Regions from separate parts of the Desulfitibacter alkalitolerans DSM 16504 genome, predicted to be linked through region 1. Evidence: predicted binding sites of a transcription regulator. Region 1 holds the regulator's gene; the other holds the start of a gene.

What was found. The regulator HrcA, encoded in region 1, represses chaperone genes, less so after heat shock. The targets are predictions, from matches to a motif close to TGTTAGCACTCANCNNNGNTGAGTGCTAACA.
Region 2: a site for HrcA is predicted at 8,284-8,314, ahead of groES (co-chaperone GroES). Genes of this name have one in related genera too.

What each region holds. Positions count from the first base shown of each region.
Region 1 is NZ_KK211100.1:453,500-463,963, reverse strand. It holds gene murJ (murein biosynthesis integral membrane protein MurJ) at 1-1,519, shown strand, start outside; gene lepA (translation elongation factor 4) at 1,646-3,460, shown strand; gene hemW (radical SAM family heme chaperone HemW) at 3,450-4,604, shown strand; gene hrcA (heat-inducible transcriptional repressor HrcA) at 4,744-5,772, shown strand; gene K364_RS0108020 (TCP-1/cpn60 chaperonin family protein) at 5,803-7,374, shown strand; gene grpE (nucleotide exchange factor GrpE) at 7,392-7,988, shown strand; gene dnaK (molecular chaperone DnaK) at 7,999-9,843, shown strand; gene dnaJ (molecular chaperone DnaJ) at 9,976-10,464, shown strand, end outside.
Region 2 is NZ_KK211106.1:169,892-180,355, forward strand. It holds gene K364_RS0121685 (MOSC domain-containing protein) at 1-778, shown strand, start outside; gene K364_RS0121690 (rhodanese-like domain-containing protein) at 1,033-2,115, shown strand; gene srrA (respiratory selenite reductase catalytic subunit SrrA) at 2,220-4,427, shown strand; gene K364_RS0121700 (4Fe-4S dicluster domain-containing protein) at 4,427-4,969, shown strand; gene nrfD (NrfD/PsrC family molybdoenzyme membrane anchor subunit) at 4,987-6,147, shown strand; gene K364_RS0121710 (TorD/DmsD family molecular chaperone) at 6,140-6,763, shown strand; gene K364_RS0121715 (rhodanese-like domain-containing protein) at 6,775-7,551, shown strand; gene K364_RS0121720 (rhodanese-like domain-containing protein) at 7,555-8,031, shown strand; gene groES (co-chaperone GroES) at 8,359-8,649, shown strand; gene groL (chaperonin GroEL) at 8,673-10,301, shown strand.

The sequences.
Region 1 (10,464 bases):
TTTAGGCTATTTGCGGGATGTGGTTATTTATGCCCAGTTTGGGCAAAACAGGGTTACTGATGCCTACAATGCTGCTTTTTCAATACCAGACTTTTTATATATGATACTGGTAGGCGGAGCCTTAAGTGCTGCATTCATACCTGTTTTTTCCAGTTACCTGACCAATGACAAAGAGCAAGAAGCGTGGCAGGCAGCAAGTATTCTTTTTAATTCAATAATGCTTTTATTAGTTGTAGGGGTTACACTTGGATTGATCTATACTCCCTTTTTAATAAAAATCCTGGTTCCAGGTTTTGATAAGGAAACAACTGACCTGACAGTTATGCTTACTAGAATAATGTTTGCCCAAACATTTTTTATGGTCCTAAGTGGAATTTCAGTTGGAATTTTAAACTCCTATCAGCATTTCCTGGCTCCAGCCATTGGCTCTATCTTATATAACCTGTCAATAATTCTAGTTGGCTGGCTTTTATCATTAAAGTATGGCATTGCAGGATTTTCTGTTGGGGTGGTTGTTGGCGCCATGTTGAACTTTGCTATACAGCTGCCATTTATCTTAAAAAGGGGGTTTAAATATCACCTTAGCTTTAACTTAAAACATCCAGGTGTTCAAAAAATTATTATTTTAATCCTGCCTGTTTTTATAGGGCTGTCTGTTAACCAGATAAACCTTTTTGTAAATCAGTTCCTGGCATCTACTCTAGAAGGTGGACTGGTAGCAGCCCTGAGGACAGGCCAGAGGCTCATGCAAATGCCAATTGCTGTCTTTGCCATTGCCATAGCAGTGGCTGTTTTTCCAACCCTTACGAATTATGCAGCCAAAGGGGATATGATTAACTTCAAGAAGACTACATCCCTGGGGCTGCGCTCGGTATTTTTTATAACCCTTCCATCTGCCGCAGGACTCATGGCACTTAAGGTTCCCCTGGTAAGATTTTTGTTTGAGCAGGGCAAATTTACCCAGGAGGCTACCATGGCAACAGCAACGGCAGTTTTCTTTTATTCACTGGGTATTTTTGCCTATTCGGGCATTCAAATTTTAAATAGGACCTTCTATGCCATACAGGATACTAGAACACCTGTAAGCATAGGGATTTGTACCATATTAATGAATATTGGATTAAACATAGCATTAATAGGAACCATGGGACATGGGGGCCTTGCCCTTGCTTACTCAATAGCTGGAGCCTTTAACCTGCTGCTATTAATGGTTGTATTGAAGTATAAAATTTCCGGATATGGCGGCCGCAGTATTGCCTGTTCATTTCTAAAAAGTATGTTTGCAGCAGTAGTCATGGGCATAACGGTTTATATGATCATAAGCTATTTTGAAACCCTGGTGGATATTTCTACTAAAACAATGCAGGGGCTTCAGGTTTTAATAGGGGCACTTATAGGAACCCTGGTATACGGAATCATAACATACCTTTTAAAAATGGATGAGTTGAAGATGGTACTTGAAATACTCTTGAAAAAACTGCCGGCTCGCATCATGAGAAAAGGTATAAAAAACAACTAAACATTGCTAGCAGCCATAAATAAATGATATAATGTGTTTTAGTCAGTTTGCCAGCAGATTATTAATTATTAGCAGGCTTTTTCTTTGTAAACTAAAAAGACCTGCAGTTTTTCATATTATGAGGTGATGGTTTTGAATATCCCGCAAGAAAGAATTAGAAATTTTTGTATAATAGCCCATATTGACCACGGGAAATCTACCCTTGCAGACCGTATCCTACAATATACGGGTGCTGTAAGTGAAAGAGACATGTCTGAACAGCTGTTGGACCAGATGGATCTAGAACGAGAAAGGGGCATTACAATCAAGCTCCAGGCTGTTAGAATGGTCTACAAGGCCAAGGATGGTAACGAATACCTGCTTAACCTGATAGATACACCTGGGCATGTTGACTTTACCTATGAAGTTTCTAGAAGTCTGGCAGCCTGTGAGGGAGCGCTGCTTGTGGTTGATGCTGCTCAAGGCATAGAAGCGCAGACACTGGCCAATGTTTATCTGGCCCTAGAGCATGACCTGGAAATCATTCCAGTTATAAATAAGATTGACCTGCCAAGTGCAGAGCCTGAAAGGGTAAAGGAAGAAATTGAAGAGTTTATAGGTTTGGATACTTCAGAAGCCATACTTGCCTCAGCAAAAACAGGTCAGGGAACTGAAGAAGTTTTAGAGGCAATTGTTAAGAAGGTCCCACCACCCCAGGGTAGTATGGATAACCCCCTGCAGGCCTTGATTTTTGATTCTCTTTATGACTCTTACAAGGGTGCTATCCCCTTTATTAGAATCATGGAGGGCACTGTAAAAAAAGGCATGGAAATACAGATGATGTCTACAAATAAGAAGTTCGAGATAAATGAGGTTGGTGTTTTTACACCTGCCATGAGAATTATTGATAAACTGGGTCCAGGAGAGGTTGGTTTTGTTACAGCCAGCATTAAAAATGTTAAGGATACACAGGTGGGAGATACTATTACCAGTGTTGTAAAGCCGGCTGACAAGCCCCTGCCAGGCTACAGAAAGGTAACCAGTATGGTGTATTGCGGCTTGTATCCTGTGGACAGTGCTGATTATGAAGATTTAAAAGAAGCCCTGGAAAAGCTCCAGTTAAATGATGCTTCGTTAAAATTTGAGCCGGAGACCTCAGTTGCCCTGGGGTTTGGTTTTAGATGCGGTTTTTTAGGCCTGCTCCACATGGAAATAATCCAGGAAAGACTTGAAAGGGAATTTGATTTAAGCCTTATTACTACCGCACCAAGTGTAATTTATGAGGTTCATAAAACAGATAAGACAGTTGTAAAAATAGATAACCCGGCAAATTTGCCTCCCATTAATGACATTGATGAAATCAGAGAGCCCTTTGTCAAGGCTACAATAATGGTGCCAAATGACTATGTTGGTGCTGTGATGGAGTTATGTCAGGAAAAAAGGGGAGAATATCAGACAATGGAATATTTGTCTCCAAGCAGGGTTATTTTAACCTACCACCTTCCCCTGGCAGAGATTATTTATGACTTTTTTGACCAGCTTAAATCAAGGACCAGGGGCTATGCATCCCTGGATTACGAGATACATTCTTACCTGGCAACAGATCTGGTAAAAATGGATGTTTTAGTAAATGGACAGATTGTAGATGCCCTATCCTTTATAGTCCATAAAGATAAATCATATTACAGAGGTCAGAATATTACCAGAAGACTAAAAGACTTAATTCCCAGACAGATGTTTGAGGTTCCCATTCAAGCAGCCATTGGCAGCAAGGTTATAGCAAGAACAAATGTAAAGGCTCTAAGAAAAAATGTTATTGATAAATGCTATGGCGGGGACATTACAAGGAAAAGAAAGCTTCTTGAAAAACAAAAAGAAGGCAAAAAACGCATGAAGCAGATTGGAAATGTGGAGATCCCCCAGGAAGCTTTCATGGCGGTGTTAAGTCTGGATGATGATTAGAGCTCTATATATCCATATACCCTTTTGTTTAGCAAAATGCAAATACTGTGACTTTAATTCTTATCCGCTAGCCGTCTTTGAAAGGACCAGGAAAAGGCGGGCAGAAAATTATCTGGCAGCCTTGAGGCAGGAAATCCTCTTACTATTAAAGGACATATCTTTAGATGAAATTGAAACAATATACATGGGGGGCGGAACGCCTACAATCCTTGATACAGACCAGTTGGTTTCATTTATGGAATTTCTCAAATCCCAACTGAATTTTTCTCGGATACAAGAGGCTACAATAGAGGCCAATCCCGGTACAGTAAGCCTTGAAAAGCTTTTAGCCTTAAAAGGAGCAGGCTTTAACAGAATTTCTATTGGCATTCAATCCCTAGATAACTGGATGCTAGGGTTCATGGGCCGGACCCACAATGCAGAGGAAGCTGCAGCAGCAGTTTCTATGGCCAGGGAAACTGGCTGGGAGAATATAAATGTTGACCTGATCTATGGGCTGCCAAACCAATCAACTGGCATCTGGGAGGATACCCTTAGAAGGGTAATACAATTAGACCCTGAGCATGTATCCAGCTATGGGTTAAAGATTGAGAGCAACACGCCATGGGGCAGGGATTATTCTAATAACCAGCTTTCTCTGCCGGAAGATGAAGTGGTTTTTTATATGTATGAAACTCTTCAATCCACCCTAATCCAAAATGGCTATCTACATTATGAAATATCAAATTACTGTAAATCACAAAAAGAAAGCAAGCATAATAGTATTTATTGGCATAATGAATATTATCTAGGAATAGGCAGTGGAGCAGCTTCCTTTTATAATGGTAAAAGATTTTACAATATAAAAGATATAGATTTATACATGGATAGCCTGGCAAAAGGCTTTAGACCTCATGAGGAAGCAATTGACCTCACCTTGGAAGACCAGATGTCTGAAACAATGTTTATGAAGCTTCGACTTATATCAGCAGGTGTTAATATCCCGGATTTTAAAAAAAGGTTTGGAATATCTCCAATTGATAAATACTATAATGAAATTAAAAAATTAATAGATCTAGGACTAATCCATATCCAGGGTGATGCTATTAGGCTTACACAAAAGGGGATACCTCTAGCTAACTTAGTTTTTATGGAATTTGTATAAAATTTCTTAAGAATTTGTGGAGTTTGCTATTTGTGGTGAGCTAATACCTTGACAAGAACAGGCATTCAGTGGTATTTTTTAATTATAGCTTAGCACTCATCAAGTGAGAGTGCTAACAGAAGAGGTGGTAATAATGGTAATGGATGAAAGAAAAAAGAATATATTACATGCAATCATCCAGGACTATGTGGCTACAGCTGAGCCTGTTGGATCCCGTATCATTGCTCGAAAGTATAACTTGGGTGTTAGTTCTGCAACCATCAGAAATGAAATGGCTGACTTAGAAGAAATGGGGTTTATTGAACAGCCCCATACCTCAAGTGGAAGGGTACCCTCTGATAAGGGGTATAGATTCTATGTTGATTTCCTCATGAAAAAAATGGAAATCTCTCCTCCAGAGGAACAATTCATATATGGCCAGCTGAAGGAAAACATTCAGCATATGGAGGATCTCTTTAAAAAGACCAGTGACACCCTGTCCCAGCTTACCAATTATATAGCCCTGGCCATGGGTCCCCTGGTATCAGAAACCACGGTACAGCAAATACAATTGCTGCCCATGCAGAATAACAAGGTTTTATTGATGATCATATCAGATAAGGGAATTGTAGATAATGGAGTAATTAACTTCTCTGGCAATTATGACAAAGAGACCCTGGCAATTGTTTCTGAGATACTCAGCTGCAAATTAAAGGGATATAGACTAAGAGATATAAGTAAAACAGTTTTGCAGGAAATCTATTATGAACTTGCAGATTATAAAAAGCTTGTGTCATTAGTCCTTGAATTTATGGATGAAGCCTTAAAAGTATCAGATAAAGCCAAGGTGTACATTGGCGGAATGCTTAATATCCTTAATCAGCCCGAATTCAAAGATATAGAAACACTACGCAGCTTATTGTCGTTAATGGAAGAGCAAACAATTTTAAGACAGTTATTAAAGGAAACCAGCAGCGAATCAGGATTAACCATATCAATTGGAGGAGAGAATAAGTACAGGGGCATCCATAACTGCAGCATTATAACTGCGACCTATAAAATGGGGGGCAAGGTAATAGGAACTGTGGGGATACTGGGTCCCACCAGGATGGTATATCCTAAAGCTGCTACAACACTAGAATTTGTCTCGAAATGTCTTTCAGATATCCTGGAAGGACACAATAAATAACAATTTACTCCAAGGTACAGGAGGAGAAATATGAGTATTAAGCAGGTTAGTAAGGATACTGAGGTAGATGAGAGGTTGGCAGCCCTTTCTACCAATGCAAATGCCATTAGGGCAATTGCATCTGCAGTTGAGGGTACTTTAGGGCCAAAGGGCCTGGATACAATGCTGGTGGATAAGTTTGGTGATGTGGTAATAACCAATGATGGAGTAACTATTCTGGAGATGATGGAGGTTAACCATCCGGCAGCCAGAATGATGATAAATACAGCCAAGGCCCAGCAGGATGAAATAGGTGATGGTACTACCACAGCATCAATCATGGCTGGAACACTAGTAACAGAAGGTCTGGAACAAATCAAAAGGGGTGTTCCGGTAACACGGGTTATTGAAGGGATCAAGGCAGGAATAAAGATGGCTGTACAGTATTTTAAGGATAGTGCTGCAGCTATTGAAAAATTAGATGATCCTGTACTCAAGGAAGTATCCTGGGTAGCAGGCAGGGGAAACGATGATATTGCTGAGCTTGTTTTTGATGCAGCTAATATGATTGGAAGGGAAAAGCTTCTGGATACAAATTTTAAGTTATCTGATTGTATATTTGCCCAGCATGGTGCAGATAACCAGTTAATTAAAGGGTGCATTATTAATAAAGAAAGAGTATCATCTGATATGCCCAGGGAGCTAGGGGATTGCAATGTTTTATTTATAGATGATGCCTTGGAGCCAGAACAGCTTGATGAAGAAGCTTTAAGCAATGAGGCTGGTTTTAACAGGTTTATCAGGCTTCAGGAGGAATTCCAGGAAAACCTTAAAAAACTGTCCAAACTTGGTGTAGGGTTGGTGTTGGTTGACAGGGGTATTCATGATATTGCAGAAGAGTTTTTTATAGATGCAGGCATCATGGCAGTTCAAAGGGTTAGCCATAAGGAACTAAAAAAAGCAGCCGAGTTTACAGGGGCCAGAATGATTAAGAGAACTGGTTTAAAAAAATCTGTGGAAGAATTAAGAACATATCTTGGGCACATTGATAAGGTTTATGAGGATGAACACCTGGAGCAGATCAGGATTTTAGGTGGTGCAGGTAAACCAATGGCTACCATTTTAGTAGGTGCAGCTACTGAAGAGGTTGTAGGAGAAAGGGAGAGAATTGCCAGGGATGCCGCTGCAGCCCTGCAGGCTGCAATAAAGGGTGGGATTGTACCAGGCGGCGGCTCAATAGAACTAGCAGCAGCCTCCTTCCTGGAGAGTAATCGTGAACAGGTAAGGGGCATGGCTGTGTATGGTATTAACTGTGTAGTAGAAGCTTTGAAAAAGCCTTTTTCCCAGATTGTGTTTAATGCAGGATTTAACCCCCTTGAAAAACAAGGTGATGTACTGGCAATCCAAAAGCAGGAGAATAATATTGGATATGCTATTGATTGTGATACTGGTCAGGTCATTGACATGAGAAAGCTGGGAGTTGTGGACCCTGTTCTGGTAAAAATCTATGCCCTGCGTGCAGCAGGTGAAATTGCTGAAGCTATCTTAAGGATTGATACAATAATTAAAAAAAGACCTGATAAAACAGCTGACAATAGGGTAAAAGATGAATTCGAGTTTTGAAATGGGGTGAATATAAAATGAATAATGAGATGAATACAAAAAGGGACCATATGGACAATGCTGAAAACCAAAACCAGGAAACCCAAGAACAGGAAAAAAACAATGAAGAACTTAAAGAAATGACAAAAGAGGAGCTTTTTTTAGAATACGTTAAGCTCCAGGAGTATTTAAGGAACAGGGAAGAAAGTGAAAAACAGCTGCAGCAGCAGTTTTTAAGACTGCAGGCCGATTTTGAAAACTTTCGCAAAAGAACCTCAAGAGAAAAGGAAGAACTAAACAGGCAGGCAGCCAAAAGCATTATTAAAGACATGCTTCCTGTACTTGACAACTTGCATAGGGCCCTTGAGGCTGGAAAACAAAAGGGTGACCTGGATAAGTTCATTGAGGGAATTGATATGATTTATTCCCAATTCTGGGATGTGCTCCAGAGCAAGGGTGTAGAATGTATTGACTGCAAGGGCAAAGAGTTTGACCCAGAAATTCATCAAGCAGTAATTCAAAAAGAAGTAAAAGACGAAAAAGATAACATAGTTTTAGATGAAATTCAAAAGGGATACTTATTAAATGGAAAACTAATTAGACCATCTATGGTATCAGTATCAAAAAAAAGTTAGGAGGTATATTATGGGTAAAGTAATCGGTATTGACTTGGGAACTACAAACTCCTGCGTTGCAGTTATGGAAGGTGGGGAAGCTGTAGTTATACCAAATGCAGAAGGCAATAGAACTACTCCATCAGTCGTGGCTTTTACAAAGGATGGAGAGAGGTTAGTTGGAGAAGTTGCAAAACGACAGGCAATTACAAATCCTGATAGGACAGTATTGTCAATTAAAAGACATATGGGTACAGACTATAAAGTAACAATTGATGGTAAATCCTATACTCCCCAGGAAATATCTGCCATGATCCTGCAGAAACTTAAAACAGATGCAGAAAATTATCTTGGAGAAAAGGTAACCCAGGCAGTTATTACTGTTCCTGCGTATTTCTCAGACAGCCAGCGCCAGGCTACCAAGGATGCTGGTAAAATTGCCGGCCTGGAAGTTTTAAGGATTATCAATGAGCCGACAGCTGCTGCTCTTGCCTACGGCCTTGATAAAGGTGAAGATCATACAATCCTGGTCTATGACCTTGGTGGAGGTACCTTTGACGTTTCTATCCTTGAGTTGGGTGAGGGGGTTTTTGAAGTTAAAGCCACCAGTGGAAACAACCGCCTGGGTGGAGATGACTTTGATGATAAAGTAATTGAATACCTTGTTGCAGAGTTTAAAAAGCAATCAGGTATTGATTTAAGCAAGGATAAAATGGCAATGCAAAGATTAAAAGAGGCAGCAGAAAAGGCTAAAAAAGAGCTTTCAAGTGTGATGCAGAGCAATATTAATTTACCGTTTATTACAGCAACTGCTGAAGGGCCACAGCACCTGGATATTACACTGACCCGTGCAAAGTTCAATGAACTAACAGCTGACCTGGTTGAAAAAACCATGGGTCCAACCAAGCAGGCCCTATCTGATGCAGGATTATCAGCCAAGGATATTGACAAGGTGCTTTTAGTTGGTGGATCTACAAGAATCCCAGCAGTACAGGATGCTATTAAAAACCTTCTTGGTAAAGAACCCCACAAGGGGATTAACCCTGATGAATGTGTAGCCCTGGGTGCTGCAATTCAAGCTGGAGTATTAGCTGGAGAGGTTAAGGATGTTTTATTGCTGGATGTAACTCCCTTGTCCTTGGGCATAGAAACCCTGGGAGGGGTGTTTACCAAGCTAATTGAAAGAAACACAACCATTCCCACATCCAAGAGCCAGATTTTCTCCACTGCAGCAGATGGTCAGACAAGTGTTGATATTCATGTACTCCAGGGAGAAAGAGAAATGGCGGCATACAATAAGACCCTGGGCAGATTCCAGCTAACCGGTATTCCAGCAGCTCCAAGGGGTGTGCCCCAAATTGAAGTTAAATTTGACATAGATGCCAATGGTATAGTTCAGGTTTCTGCAAAGGATCTAGGTACAGGAAAACAGCAGGAAATTACAATTAAATCAAGCAGTGGTCTATCTGAAACTGATATTAATAAAATGGTAGAGGATGCAGAAAAATATGCTGAAGAGGATAAGAAGTTTAAGGAAAAGGTAGAAGCTAAAAACCAGGCTGATGCAGCAATCTATCAGGCAGAAAAGACAATAAAGGAATCAGAAGGAAAGATTGATCAGGAGGACCTTTACAGCATAGAAAAAGCTAAAAATGATTTACAAGAGGCAGTAAAATCGGATAATATAGAAGAGATGAAGAAAAAAACTGAAGCACTTTCACAAGCCATATATGCAGCCTCAACAAAAATGTATGAAAAAGCTTCCCAGGAAACCCAACAGCAGGAAGGCCCTGCTGAAGGGACACAAGGAGCAAAGGATGATGTAGTTGATGCAGATTATGAGGTCGTAGACGATAAGGATGAGAAGGATAAGTAATACTTGCAACAAAAATTCTAGGGGGCACAAGCTTATATGCCCCCTGGTCTTATTTTACACCATCAAAAGTGTAAGTTTTGTTTTATACTTAATTATGTTAATGTTGGTAGATTAGGGGGTTGGCTTTAAAAAGTGAGCAAAAGGGACTATTATGAGGTATTGGGGTTATCACGTAATGCTTCAGAAGAGGAAATAAAAAAGTCTTATAGAAGATTAGCAAGACAGTATCATCCAGATGTTAATCCAGGTAATAGTGAAGCTGAGGCTAAATTTAAAGAGATTTCCGAGGCCTATGAAGTATTAAGAGATCCTCAAACCAGGGCAAGGTATGATCAATTTGGTCATGCTGGTACCCAAAACGGGGGATTTGGTGGCGCTGGTTTTGGAGGAGCAGGCGGCTTTGAAGACATATTTGACATGTTTTTTGGTGGAGGATTTGGTGGCCAGGGCACTAGAAGAGGTCCTCAAAAGGGGGCCGATTTAAGACTTGATTTGGATATTACCTTAGAGGAAGCAGCCTTTGGAGTGGAGAAGGAAATTGAGCTTCCAAAGCTGCAAACATGCTCTGAATGTGAAGGTACTGGCTCTGCTCCCGGTACATTTCCCAGCAGCTGTAAGGTT
Region 2 (10,464 bases), on a different contig from region 1:
TGCCCTTGAGAGTATTGAAAAGATGCAGCGCATGGGTCTTGATGTGGGTCCAGGAGACTTTGCTGAAAATATCACTACCCAGGGAATAGATCTATTGGCATTGCCTGTTGGTTCTAGATTTAAAATTGGCAGCGAGGCCTTGCTCAGGGTAACCCAGATAGGTAAGGAGTGCCATACAAGATGCGCCATTTATCACCAGGCAGGGGATTGTGTCATGCCAAAGGAAGGAATATTTGCAGAGGTGTTGATAGGTGGTGAAATCAAAGTAGAAGATGAAATTACTGTAGTTCCGGGATATAGGCTTGGCATCATTACGGCCAGTGATAAAGGTGCCAGGGGTGAGAGAGAAGACAAAAGCGGAGAGGTTATCATGGAAAAACTAAAGGGCCTTGCTGATGTGGTTGATTATAGGATAGTTCCTGATGAGAAGGAGGATCTGGAAAAGGCACTTAAGGAAATGGCAGATGAAATAAAGGTGGACTTAATTCTTACTACTGGAGGTACTGGTTTTAGCCTAAGAGACATAACTCCAGAAGTAACTTTATCTCTATGTGACAGAGCAGTTCCAGGCATACCTGAGGCAATGAGGGCTGCCAGCTATAAAATAACCCCAATGGCCATGCTTTCAAGGGCTGCGGCAGGAATTAGAAAGCAAACCCTGATTATCAATTTACCAGGCAGCCCAAAGGCTGTTTCTGAATGTCTGGATGTGGTGCTGCCAGTATTAGGTCATGGGCTGGAGATTTTAACCGGCAAGGGCTCAGAGTGTGCAAGGTGACTACGAACAAATAAGAATAGGTAAAGACACTCAAACTAGAGTTGGGTGTCTTTTTTTCTCTTTAAATAAAACAAAAAACATTTAAAAAAATACTTAGTATAGAAGGAAATAACAATAATAAGTAGAAGTAATACATATAAAAAGTTCACTTTTACATTATTATTAAAAACATATAAAATGCCAATCAATTTAGCAGTAGATACTTAGTATAATAGAAATGTCATAATAGAATAATTTGCTGGGAGGGAAGGTGCGTGTTTAAGAGATCTTTAATATTAATTATCATGGCAGTTGCAATTTTCTCATTAATTCTAGGCTGTGATAAAGAACCAGGGGCAGTTATTGATGATGAAAAAAAGGAATATCATGATGTATTAATGGAATTGGTTAAAAGTACTAATAAATTTATTGCAAATAGGGAAGTGCCTGTATTTAGTGCGAGCGAAATTTTTGAAAAAGTAATAATGAGACCTGACCCAGATTACTATATTGTAGATTTAAGAGAATCAGAGGATTTTTTGGCAGGAAGCATACAAGGTGCAGTTAATATACCTTACAACACAACCTGGATGCCAGAGCAGATAGAGAAACTACCAAGAGATAAACTGATAATCTTGGTTGGTTATACTGGCGCAGAAGCTAGTCAAACGGCAGCCTTTTGGGGAATGTTGGGGTTTGATGTGGGAGTTATGAACAACGGTATGCTTGGCTGGATAAATGAAACTCCTGAAGTATGTGAATTGGGAGATAATCCTGTTGTTACAACCCCAACAGGATTAAACCAGACATTTTCTCTGCCGGTTATTGAGGTTAGTGGACATTTATCTTTAAATGAAGTGCTAATATTAAAAAATGAAAGTATTTTTCAAAATAACAGAGCTGGTGGTTTATCTGGAACCCAAGTTTACGAGAAAAATTTAGAGGAACAGCAGAGCTATTTTATTTTAGATGTACGACAAAGAGAGCACTACTTGTCAGGTCACATAGAAGGTGCTGTTAATATTCCCTATGGCTTACTAGGTATAGTTTCAGAACTGCAAAAGCTGCCAACGGATGAACAAATTATTGTTGTATGCTATTCAGGGCACCTTGCAAACATGGCGGCAAGGCTGTTAAATCAACTTGGTTATAATGCAATTGCTATGACCTATGGAATGAGTGATTGGACAACTCAGGTTGAGGTTATTGGGCTGCAGCCTGTACGTTGCGCTTGGGTTTCTTGTTATGGTGATGCTAATTTTGAGAGGGGCTTTCCTGTAGAAAAGGTAGAATGTGATTGGGGTAATCTGCCAACGGTAGTTACCAGGATTAATGTTTTAGATACAGGCGCTGGATGAAGCTGATTTTTAAAGTCCCCGTGAGGGACTAAAATAACTGAAAAATTGTTAAATATAGTTAAAAGAAGGCCTATAAATAAAGTCTTACTTTAAAGAGAGGAGTCATGAAAGTGAAACAGATCAAAAGGCGGACTTTTTTGAAAATGGCAGCAGCTGCAGGTGCCATAAGTATACTGCCCATTCATTTTAGTCTAAGGGAGTTTTCCAGGGCTGCTGAGAACTCACCTATAAAAAGAATTCCAACCCTGTGTAATGGCTGTTCTAATATGTGCGGAATGTATGTCTATGTTAAAAATGGTCGGATATGGAAAACAGAGGGGCACCCTATACATATGAAAAGCAGAGGCAGAATATGTGCAAGGGGGCATGGCATGGTAATAGATGTGTACAATCCTGATAGGGTAACCCAACCAATGAAGCGAATTGGTGAAATGGAATTTGAACCAATTTCATGGGAACAAGCTTTTAAAGAAATTGGAGAGAAGCTTAACAGTGTTATTGAACAGTATGGTGGCGATTCTTTCGTTTGGATGGAACATGGTGTAAGGGGAAAACACTACGCAGATATTTTGTTAGAATTTCTAGGTTCACCAAACTATATTACACATTACGCAACGTGTTTTACATCAAAAACCAATGTATGGCCCAAAATGGTGGGAACGAATCTTTATGGAGATCATGAGAATACCAAATACATGCTTTTCGTAGGTCGGAATTTTGCTGGGGGAATTATTCCAAATGGCATGAATCAAATTGTCAAGGCTAAAGAAAAGGGCGCAAAACTTGTGGTTGTAGATCCCAGGCATTGTGAGCTTGCCATATTAGCGGATGAATGGATACCTATTCGTCCTGGTACTGATTTAGCATTCTTTTTGGCAATTGCTAATACCCTAATAACTGAAAGACTTTATGATAGGCAATTTGTTGCAAATTATGTCGAAGGTTTCGATGAATTCTGGCAGGCAAATAAACTTTGTACTCCAGAATGGGCGGAAGAAATTACTGACGTACCTGCCGATAAAATTAGACAGACGGCAAGAGATATGGCTAAAGCAGCGCCTAGAGCTTTTTTGGAAACAGGTTATCATGGACTAAATGCACACTATATAAATAGTGTTCAACAGGCTCAAATGAATGTTGTTATTAATGCTCTGTTGGGCAACATGTTTAAAAAAGGTGGCCTGTTGCCTTCAGCGGAGATTACCTTAGGGTCGTTAGATGTGGAAAAGCCGCCAGAAAAGGAAAAAGGTCCCAGGGTAGATGGGGCTGGTGAAGCAGGGAAATATGCGACAGTAGAAGCAGGCAGGGGTATACCTCAATTAGTGCCCCAATTGGTGGATGAAGGCAAGGTTAAGGCTCTTTTTATTTACCATTATAATCCATTAAGAACCGGACCAGATCCTGAATACCAAAAGAAAATGAAAAAGGCAGACCTTGTTGTTTCCATACCTATTGATTGGAATGAAACATCCCTTTATGTTGCTGATTATATTCTGCCTGAAAGCTACTTTTTAGAAAGAACCGAAAGACCCCTTTTATGTCATGGACATATAACTCATCCTTATCCTCAGGTGGCCTGGAGGCAGAAAGTCATTGAGCCAGTTCATGACACCAGGCCACTTCTTGATATTCTTAAGGGTATTGCTGCTGAAATAGGTGCCATGGAATACTTTGATTTTACAGTTGAGCAGGAGGCTGCTGCAATGATAGAACCTCTTGGGATATCACTTGATAGGCTTAAGGATGCAGGATGTTTGGAATTTCCAGCAAGTGTAGAAGAAGGCATGCCAAAGATTAGGGGTAATCCTGCCCTGCGTACACCATCTGGAAAGGTAGAGTTTTCAGTGGGAATTTACAAAGTTAATGGATTCTCAGGAGTGCCAAGGTGGATACCTCCTAAGGTAAATCCTGTTCATGAGGACGAATTTCGTCTAATCCATGGCAAACAACCCTGGCATTCTCACCACGTTACAAGCAACAACCCTTACTTAATGGCCATAACAGAAGACTATAATGGTACTTGGATATGGATGAATAGATCCAGAGCTGAAAAATTAGGCATAAAAAATGGTGACTTAATTACAATTGAATCAGAAAAGGCAAAAAAACAGATTAATGTGAAAGTAACAGAACTGCTTCATCCTGATTGTGTATGGGTTCCATCTGCCTATGGCGGTTTTTCCAAGAAGGCAAGGACAGCATATGGAGTCGGGTTAAATTATAATGATTTTCTTCCAGCAATGGTTGAGCCCATAGCTGGTAGTGTTATGGGTCAGGAAGTAATAGTTAAGGTTCGAAAGGGGGGTGTTTAATGGCTAAATTTTCCATGCTGATAGACCCTTCCAGATGTACTGGATGCGGTGCCTGCAGAATTGCATGTCAAATGCAGTGGCAGCTACCGCCTGACATGGCTTTTAACAGGTTAGAGTATAGAGAAAGGGGTTCCTATCCTAATGTACGGCAGGAAATAGTGCCTGTACAGTGTCAACACTGTGATAATCCTCCATGTTTACACGTTTGTCCTACAAGGGCTACCTATAAAAGATCAGATGGGATTGTCCTGGTGGACCATAAGAAGTGTATCGGCTGCAAATATTGTATGGTTGCCTGCCCATATGGGGTCAGAACCATGGACAAAGAAAAACATGTGCCAGAAAAATGTAAATTTTGTGCAGATTATGTGGTAAAAGGTGAAAAGCCTCCCTGTGTCAGCACGTGTATGAATGAAGTAAGGGTGTTTGGCGATGTTGAAGATAAAAACAGTAGAATCAGCAGTCTCTTGGCAAAGAGAAGCTTATATCAGCTCATACCAGAAAAGGGTACACAACCTAGAATTTATTACGTGAAAAAGTAGGAAAGGTGGTGAGGTATGTGACCAATCAAAGATTAATAAAAACTATTTCTATAATTTTGATTTGTGTAGGTTTAATTGGTGCCTTGACTATACTAATATATGGCGAAAAGTATCAGGGTGTAAGTGACATGGTGCCTTGGGGTTCGCTAATTTCTATTTATATATTTTTTGCCGCTTCTAGTGTGGGTTTGACCCTTATAGCTTCTCTTTGGTATATATTTAAAATACCTGCCTTCAAGGTTCTCACAAAAAGGGCTCTGGTACTAGCAATAATTTCAGTTGTACTTGGGTTTATTGCCATTGGCCTTGAACTGGGTAATCCTCTAAATATGATATGGTTAATATTTTCGCCAAATATAACATCTGGGATATGGTGGATGGGTACTTTATATGTTCTTTACCTTGGATTTAGAATGTTGACTGTTTATTTTCTGTACAAAAATCATGAGGCGCGGGTGGTGCTTTTTAGTAGAATCACTGTGGCTGCAGGTATACTTGCAGTAAGTAATCTAGGTGCAGTTTTTGGAAATCTTCATGCAAGGCCTTTTTGGCAGGGAACTGCCATGCCCATATATTTCATGATTGTCGCTTTACTATCTGGTGCTGCAATTATGGCCATAACATATTACCTTGTAGAAAAATTTAAGCCTGAAGGAGACGGCGGGGAGTCAATAGTTCCTATTCTGGGGAAAGTGCTGCTGGTATCCATTGCTGTTACAGGCTTCTATAAATTCTGGAATATGATTAGCTATCTTTATGGTCAGGTGCCAGGAAAATTTGAGGCGGCCATGGCTTTGTTGGCAGGCCCCTTAAGTTTTAGTTTTTGGGTACTGGAAGTTGGCCTGGCCCTGGTTATCCCGGCTATTATACTAGCCACTTCAGGCTTTGCTCCATTAAGGGTATTTGTTGCTTCTTCCATACTACTTGTGGGAGTTTTCTTCATGCACGTTAATTTTATCACGGCGGGGCAGATAGTTCCCTTGGAAATAGTGCCAGGCCAAACTGAGATGATTTATCATTCATATGTAATGATGCCAGCAGAATGGGCAGTCTTTCTAGGAACAATAGGAGGGGGTTTACTTCTGGTCTTATGGGCAGAAAAGAAGTTTTTCTCTAAAGATATTTTCCCTACAGTAATAAGTGAAAAAACACAAAAAGAGGTAACGGATAATGTTTAAACTGTCAGAACCGAAACAGGCCTTGTTTCTTACTCTAGCTGAATTTTATAAACACCCTGATGAAGGGTTTTATAATGAACTAAAATCTGGTTCATTATTTAAACAAATTGATGGCTATATTAAAGAAGCCGGATTTACATGTTGCAAGTACCAATGGCCAACTTATTTTATGGATTTTCAAAGCTTTAAACAGGAATTTGTGCGATGCTTTGTTGGCCTTAATGAAGCCTCTGCTATTCCAGTGGAATCAATTTATAAGAAATGGACCAATGATGAAAGCGCCCAGACAATTATTGCAGGCCAGAAGGGGTATTTGATGGGGGATGCAGCTGTTCATATTCATTATCTGCTGGAAAAATTCCAGATTACTATACCACCTCAATTTCAGCAAAAGCCTGATCATTTGACCATACTTTTGGAACTATTGTGTTTTTTCATGGATAATATTGGAGCCGAAGAGGTTTATCAATTCCTGTCGGAGCATTTCGACTGGCTCCCAGAATTTTATGATAAGCTTAACAAAATAAAAGCTGATGAGGTTTTCATATTAATTACCAGGGTACTCATGGACACTATAGAATGGACTATGGATGAGTATAGAACTTACATATATTAAGGGGTGAGGAAATGGCAAGAAAATTTTTGTTAGGTTTATTATTGGTGATTCTAGCATTGGGAACTGCAGGATGCGGCAGTGGGCCCATAGCTGTTGTGGAAGCCCCAACAGCTAGCGTTGATACTGAAATTGATAAATCCAAATACATTATTACTCCAGATGCATCGGAACCTAATAATGTGCCCATTGAAGAAGATCTAAGCTATGTGGATACTGCCTATATGATGAATCTCATGAAAATAAATGGTCCGACAAGTTCCGAAAGGACATCATATGAACAGTATCCTTCTGATTGGACTTTTGTGCTTGTAGATTCTAGACCAGCTGTAAGGTTTACAGAATCACATATAAATGGCGCTATTAACATTCCAGATGCTCAATTTGAAGTGTTGGCCTGGATGCTGCCAGAGGACAAAAATAAAATGCTTATTTTTTATTGTGGAGGCTTAGACTGTCATCTCAGCCCAAGTTCAGCACGTAAGGCAAAGGAATTAGGCTATACTAATGTACACGTTTATCAAGAAGGCATAACCTTTTGGAAAGAAGCAGGAAATTACCTGGTAACTACTGCTGAGTATGTGGCCACTCTTATTGGCGCTGAGCGTATTAATGACACAGGTAAAAAGCCCTTTTTAATTCTTGATAATCGTCCTTATAATGTATACTTTAATTCTCATATCCCAACAGCACTCTCAATGGATGATAAGATTTTCATTGAAAAGTACATGGCAGCCATGCCTGTTGATAAAGGTGCCGAGATCATAACGTACTGTGGTGGCTTTTTCTGAAGCATGAGTCATAATGTTGCCAGGGTCCTGGCAACCCATGGTTATACAAATGTAAAAGTTTTTGCAGGTGGAGTTCCATCCTGGAAGCAGATTGGAATGCCCTTGTTTGGGTCTGAATCATCAGCAGGCTCATTTGATATAAGTGGCGGAAAGCCTGATAGAAAGGTGACCGCTGCAGAATTTGTGAGGTTGGTCCGAGAGGGTACAAATATATATGTATTGGATGTTCGTAATGACCAGGAAAGATCCAGTGGTTTTATTTGGGGTTCTATCCATATTCCAGACTCTGCAATTCATGCCGATCCAAGTGCAATAGCATATAAGCTTCCAACAGATAAAAATGCCACTATTCTAATACACTGTGCTACAGGTGCAAGGGCAGCAGGAGTTGTAGAGAAAATAGTGGAGATAGGTTATCCAAATACCCTATACCTTGACAGCAGGATAGTGATAAATCAAAATGGTGACTTTAGCTTTTAATTGATTAAAACCTGACACATCTTAAATTAAATTATAGTTATTTTATAGTCAAATCATGTATATTTTTGTGCTTTTTGTGGTAATATTTTGATGGAGAAGGTATTAATAAGAAAATATAGGGAAAAGTAATTCTGATTGGAAGATTTGAGGGGTTATCGCAGCAAAAACCAGGGCAAATCAACAATAATTGTCTATTTTAACAAAATTCAAGACTTGCACATAGCCAACCCCTCTAATATTATAATTATTGAGTGTTAGCACTCGCCATTAATGAGTGCTAATAATAAATATAAAATTAAATACATATATAAAAAAGGAGGTACAAGTATGAGAATTAAGCCATTAGGTGACAGAGTTGTAGTAAAAGTTTTACCAAGTGAAGAAACTACTAAAAGCGGTATAGTTATTCCGGATACTGCAAAAGAAAAACCCCAAGAAGGTGAGGTTGTTGCAGTAGGTTCTGGAAAAGTACTTGAAAACGGTCAGAAGGTTGAATTAGAAGTTAAGGTAGGAGATAGAGTATTCTACTCAAAGTATGCTGGAAATGAAATTAAATTAGATGGCCAGGATTACTTAATTTTAAATGAGAGAGACATACTTGGAATCGTTGAAAAATAATTAAAACAAGGAGGGACAAATAAATGGCTAAACAAATTGTTTTTAAAGAAGATGCAAGATATGCTTTAGAAAGAGGCGTTAACGCTTTAGCTAATGCAGTTAAAGTTACATTAGGTCCAAAAGGTAGAAATGTAGTTTTAGAGAAAAAATTTGGTTCACCTACTATTACCAATGATGGTGTAACAATTGCCAGGGAAATTGAACTAAAGGATCCATTAGAGAACATGGGTGCTCAATTAGTGAAAGAGGTAGCTACCAAGACTAATGATGTAGCTGGAGACGGTACTACCACAGCTACTCTTTTAGCGCAAGCTATTATTAGAGAAGGTTTGAAAAATGTTGCAGCTGGTGCCAATCCAATGATTATTAAGAAAGGCATCCAGAAGGCTACTGAAATTGCAGTAGAAGAATTGAAAAAGCTTTCAAAGCAAATTGAAAGTAAAGAAGCTATTAGTCAGGTTGCTTCAATATCTGCTAATGATCCTGAAATTGGAAGCCTTATTGCTGATGCAATGGAAAAGGTTGGTAAGGATGGGGTTATTACCGTTGAGGAATCTCAAGGTATTGGAACTTCTCTAGATGTAGTTGAAGGTATGCAGTTTGATAGAGGATACATTTCACCATATATGGTTACTGACACTGAGAAAATGGAAGCTGTATTAGATGATCCATATATTTTGATTACAGATAAAAAAATTGCTGCAGTAAATGAAATTCTTCCAATTCTTGAAAAAGTAGTTCAATCAGCCAAGCCATTGTTAATAATCGCTGAAGATGTGGAAGGCGAAGCCCTGGCAACCATGGTTGTTAACAAAATCAGAGGTACCTTTACTTGCGTAGCTGTAAAGGCTCCAGGCTTTGGTGATAGACGTAAAGCCATGCTGCAGGATATAGCAATTTTAACTGGTGGACAGGTGATTTCTGAGGAAGTAGGCATCAAGTTAGAAAGTGCTACAATGGATATGCTTGGAACCGCACGTCAAGTAAAAGTTGCTAAAGAAGATACTACAATTGTTGAAGGTAAAGGTTCTTCAGATGCTATTCAAAAGAGAATAGCTCAGATTAAAAAGCAGCATGAGGAAAGCACTTCAGAATTTGACAAAGAAAAGCTGCAGGAAAGATTGGCCAAGCTTGCAGGTGGTGTGGCTGTAATCCAAGTTGGAGCAGCAACAGAAACTGAAATGAAAGAGAAGAAGCATAGAATTGAAGATGCCCTGGCAGCTACGAGAGCAGCTGTTGAGGAAGGTATTGTCTCTGGCGGTGGAACAGCATTTATCAATGTACTGCCAGCGCTAGAACAAATCCAAGCTGAAGGCGATGAAATGACAGGTGTGAAAATTGTCAAGAAGGCTTTAGAGGAACCAGTAAAGCAAATTGCTTTCAATGCAGGAGCAGAAGGATCAGTAGTAGTAGAAAAGGTTAAGGCATCAGAAGTAGGAATCGGTTTTGATGCATTATCAGGCGATTATATTGACATGATTGGTGCAGGTATAGTTGACCCAGCTAAAGTTACCAGATCAGCTTTACAAAATGCTGCCAGCATAGCCTCCATGCTCTTAACTACCGAAACTTTAATTGCTGATATTCCAGAAGAAAAAGATGCACCTCCAGGAATGCCAGGTGGAATGGGCGGAATGCCAGGAATGATGTAGAAGTAACCTATTTTGACCACATAATAGCATAAAAAAAATTAGAGGCTGTTCATTAGTTCACTGAACTTCTGGGCAGCTTCTTTAGTAAAATTGCAAGTTTTTTGCAAGTAATTAGATGGTTAAACATGGTATTATGATACAAACAGAAATAGGCACCTCGCAA